Regions from separate parts of the Arthrobacter sp. efr-133-TYG-104 genome, predicted to be linked through region 2. Evidence: riboswitches for the same ligand, from Rfam matches in the RefSeq annotation. Region 2 holds a riboswitch; the other holds the start of a gene.
The links. Region 2 has a riboswitch for thiamine pyrophosphate ahead of thiO (glycine oxidase ThiO). Riboswitches for the same ligand answer to the same signal wherever they lie in the genome.

Region 1 (2,172 bases), on a different contig from region 2:
CGGCACCTTCGGCACCCACGGAAAGCCAGGACCCGGTGCGCCAGGCCAAGGCGGAGGCCACAAGGGCGGCGCTGGCGACTATCGCAGCTGCGGCACATGCCGCGCACCTGCACGACGACGAGGTTCACCGCACTGAGGAGCTGGCGCACCGCCAAGGCGAATCCGGCGAGCCCGTTTCGGGAACCACCCAGACCGGACTGCCCGATGCAGAGCCTGCCGCGGGCGAGGTCTCCGAGACCCGTTCAACCCCGGTTCTGCGATTTGGCGGCGAGGAAGTTGCCCTTCCGTTCGTCGAACACCACGAGGAACCAGCGGTCAAGCCGGCCATGAGCTTGGACCTTTTGGCTGAGGCCTTCTCTCATCTGGGAGAGGCTCCGGCGTCCGCAGAACAGGCACCCGCAGGACACGAACCGGCTGAACAGGCACCCGCCGCAGCGGAGCCCGAAACATCGGCTCCCGGCCCGCAGCAGGACCTTGGCCGTGCCCCTGCTTCCGGGTCGCGCCGCGGCCGCCGTAACCGCAGCGCCAGCAGGGCCCAAGGAGCTGCCAACGAGACAAGCGTGGAGCACACAGTGGGCGCCGCTTCCGGCGGATCGGCCCACGAGGCAAAGGCTCCGGCCGAGCCCGCCAAGAAAGCTTCATCGGATGAGCCCATCATCCTCGGAGTCGGCGTACCGGCGTCGGAACTGTAGCGCAAACACCTGAAGGACCCGGCAACTCCGCCTACGCGGAGTTGCCGGGTCCTTTGCCGTTCCGGTCGCGGTTCCGAGCCGTTCCGAATTACCCAGCGGCAGGTTTGGCCGTTAAGCTGGGGAACTGACACGGGGTGCCGGCATTAGGCCAGGCTGAGATCCAGACCCGTTGAACCTGTCCGGTTAGCACCGGCGAAGGGATGTCCCATGACAACGTCGCCATACCCTGCCGTTTACCCTTTAAACCTTTCGCGTCGCTCCATACCGCGCGTGCTGAGCATCGCGGGCTCCGATCCGTCCGGGGGCGCCGGGATACAAGCGGACCTCAAGAGCATCGCTGCGCAGGGGGGCTACGGGATGGCGGCCATCACGGCCTTGACAGCACAGAACACCATGGGCGTCCGTGCCGTGCACGTCCCCCCGGTTGAGTTCTTGCGCCAACAGTTGGATGCCATCGGAGACGATATCGCCGTCGACGCCGTCAAGGTTGGCATGCTCGGCGACGTCGCCGTGATCAACGAGGTTCGGGCTTGGCTCGAAGAGACGCGTCCCGCCGTCGTGGTGATAGATCCGGTGATGGTTGCCACAAGTGGCGACCGGCTCCTGCGCGAATCCTCAGAGTCAGCTTTGCGGGAACTCCTGCCCCTTGCGGACCTCGTTACCCCCAACCTCCCTGAGCTCGCCGTCCTGTTGGGGGAGCCCGAGGCAACGGACTGGGCTACGGCGCTGGACCAAGGCAAGCGTCTGGCGGCCGAGTACGGAAACACGGTGTTGGTCAAGGGAGGCCACCTGGCCGGTAGTGAATGCCCCGACGCCCTCGTTAACACCACGGGTCTCCTCGGCCAAGATGTCATCGAGGTGGCCGGTGCCAGGGTGGAGACAGTAAACAGCCACGGGACCGGATGCTCCCTGTCATCGGCATTAGCCACAGTCCAGGTCCGCACCGGTAATTGGGAGGCCTCCCTGCGCGAAGTAAAACCATGGTTACTTCAGGCGCTGGCTACGTCCGACGTCCTCGGTGTAGGCCACGGGAAAGGCCCTGTGCACCACTTCCACCACCTCCACACAGGACTCCAGCAGGGGGAGTTTGCCAAGGTTCTCTGGCGGGAGGCGTGGCCTGAATTGGAGGCAATTTACGGACTCAGCTTCATCCAGGGCCTCCAGTCCGGGGCGCTCGACGAGACGGAATTCACGTACTACCTCGCCCAGGACGCCCTCTACCTTAACGGCTACTCAAGGGTGCTGGCCCGGGCAGGTGCGCTTGCCCCCACCGAGGAGGAGCAATTGTTCTGGGCCCGGGGATCGCAGATGTGCTTAGAGGTCGAGTCAGAGCTGCACAGGAACTGGTTGAGCACCAGGACGGCGACAACCATAACCGGGCCTGTCACCAAGTCCTACGTGGACCACCTGCTGGCCGCAACATCATCCGGCAGCTACGCAGTGGTGCTGGCCGCAGTGCTGCCCTGCTACTGGCTCTACG
Region 2 (2,172 bases):
GTGACTTGGCTGCCGTCGTCGGATCATTGGCTTCGGTGATGGCGCGGACGACGACGACGCGGCTGGCCCCCGCGGCCACCACGTGTTCCACGTTGTCAAGATCGATGCCGCCGATCGCGAACCAGGGCAGCGGTTCGTTCCGCCCGGCCTTCTCCTCCACACGCTTCACGGCTTCTGCGGCATATGTGACCAGCTCCAGTCCGACGGCGGCACGGCCAGGTTTGGTCGGCGTTGCCCAGACCGGGCCGACACAGAAATAGTCCAAGGCTGCCGTGCTCGCAGAAGCGTTGATGGCCGCATCGATCTGTTGGGGATCGTGGCTGGAAAGGCCGATCGCTGTGTTGCCGCTGAGAAGCCCGCGGGCAGCATCCAAGGGAAGGTCTTTTTGCCCGATATGGAACACGGGAGCCCCGGAAACACTGGCGACGTCCGCCCGGTCGTTCACGGCCCATAACCGGCCGTGACGCTCGGCAACCGAACGGAGGATCGCAAGTTTTTCCAGTTCCTCGGCCGCTTCCAGGGTCTTATCCCGCAGTTGGATGATGTCCACGCCGCCCTGGAAGGCCGCGTCCACGAAGTCTTCAAAGTCGCCCTGCCGCGCCCGCGCATCAGTGCACAAGTAGAGGCGGGCAGAGGCAATGGCTTGGTGCTGGGTCATGGAACCACAGTAGTTCCTCTAAACTGGGCACGTACTGCGGGAGCCGGAAAACGTCATATGACCGTCCGGCTGAGAGGGCTTCAGCGCCGACCGCTTGACCTGATCCGGCTAGTACCGGCGTAGGGAAGGAAACAGATGGCAGAATCCAGCCACATCCCGGGCGGCGAAGGGCCCCTGCATGCCGACGTCGCCGTGGTCGGTGGGGGAGTCATCGGCCTGGGCATCGCCCACGAAGCCCGTCGACTCGGCCGCTCGGTGGTACTCATCGACCCCCGCCCCGCTACCGGGGCGACCTTTGCTGCCGCCGGAATGCTGGCCCCGGTCAGCGAATTGCACTACCAGGAGGAAGCCCTCCTGGAACTTATGCTCGAATCCTCCCGCTTGTGGCCGTCGTTCGCCGCCGGCCTCTCTACAGCGGGCGGGAGCACCGGTTACCGCACGACGTCGACCCTTGCAGTGGGCGCGGACGCGGCGGATCGTCGTGCGCTGATGGATCTCCGCTCCGCGCAGCTCGCCGCCGGCCTGGCGGTGGAACCCATGGCCTTGCGGCAGGCGCGGGAGCGTGAGCCGCTGCTGAGTCCACATATTTCCTGCGTCTTTGATATTCCATCCGACCATCAGGTGGATCCACGGAAGCTGGCGGCCTGCCTCCTGGCCGGGCTGGCCAGGCATTCACCGGCAGACACCACCTGGGTGGCCGGAGCTAGAGACGGATTCGGGGCGGCGTCCGCAGCAACAGGCCTGATGCAGGACGGCGAACGCGTCACCGGCGTCCAACTCGACTCCGGATCGGTTGTTGTGGCGGAAGAGACGGTGCTGGCCAACGGGCTGGGCGCCCGGCAGTTCCCCGGACTCCCGGACGGGCTGGCACTGCCGCTGCGTCCTGTGTATGGCGACATCCTCAGGCTTCGGGTACCGGAGCACCTCCGGCCTTTGGTCACCTCAACCATCCGGGGAGTGGTCCGTGGCGTGCCCATTTACATCGTTCCCCGGGACGATGGAACGGTGGTCATTGGGGCGACACAAAGAGAAGACGGATTATCGTCGGGCACCGATGCCGTCTCCGCCGGCGGTGTGTACCAACTCCTGCGGGACGCCCAAGCACTGGTTCCGGCGGTGGCCGAACTCGAACTCCTGGAGGTCACAGCCCGCGCCAGGCCGGGCACCCCGGATAACGCACCGCTCCTTGGGCGCGTCGCCGGCTCCAAGGGTGACATTGAAGGGCTGGTCATCGCCACCGGATTCTTCCGCCATGGTGTCCTCCTGACACCAGTCGCCGCCAAGATAGTGGGCCGATTGCTTGATGGCTTCTCGGACCCCCGCTGGTCAATCTTCCGGCCCGACCGGTTCGATCCGCAGCGATCTGCCCTCACGCATTCTGAAAACACTCAAACGCTCAACCTAGGATCGGCATGAACATCAAACTCAACGGTGCAGACCACGCCGTCGCGGAGGACGCCTCCGTTAGCACGCTCGTCACCGCCATCACAGGGCGGGTCCTGGACCACCGCGGA

Region 1: another riboswitch for thiamine pyrophosphate. It lies ahead of thiD (bifunctional hydroxymethylpyrimidine kinase/phosphomethylpyrimidine kinase); the one in region 2 lies ahead of thiO (glycine oxidase ThiO).

Annotation. Positions count from the first base shown of each region.
Region 1 covers NZ_JARVTA010000017.1:31,702-33,873, forward strand. The annotation lists gene QRN04_RS13160 (Rne/Rng family ribonuclease) at 1-692, shown strand, start outside; TPP riboswitch at 813-910, shown strand; gene thiD (bifunctional hydroxymethylpyrimidine kinase/phosphomethylpyrimidine kinase) at 900-2,172, shown strand, end outside.
Region 2 covers NZ_JARVTA010000012.1:77,345-79,516, forward strand. The annotation lists gene thiE (thiamine phosphate synthase) at 1-658, opposite strand, end outside; TPP riboswitch at 685-801, shown strand; gene thiO (glycine oxidase ThiO) at 794-2,074, shown strand; gene thiS (sulfur carrier protein ThiS) at 2,071-2,172, shown strand, end outside.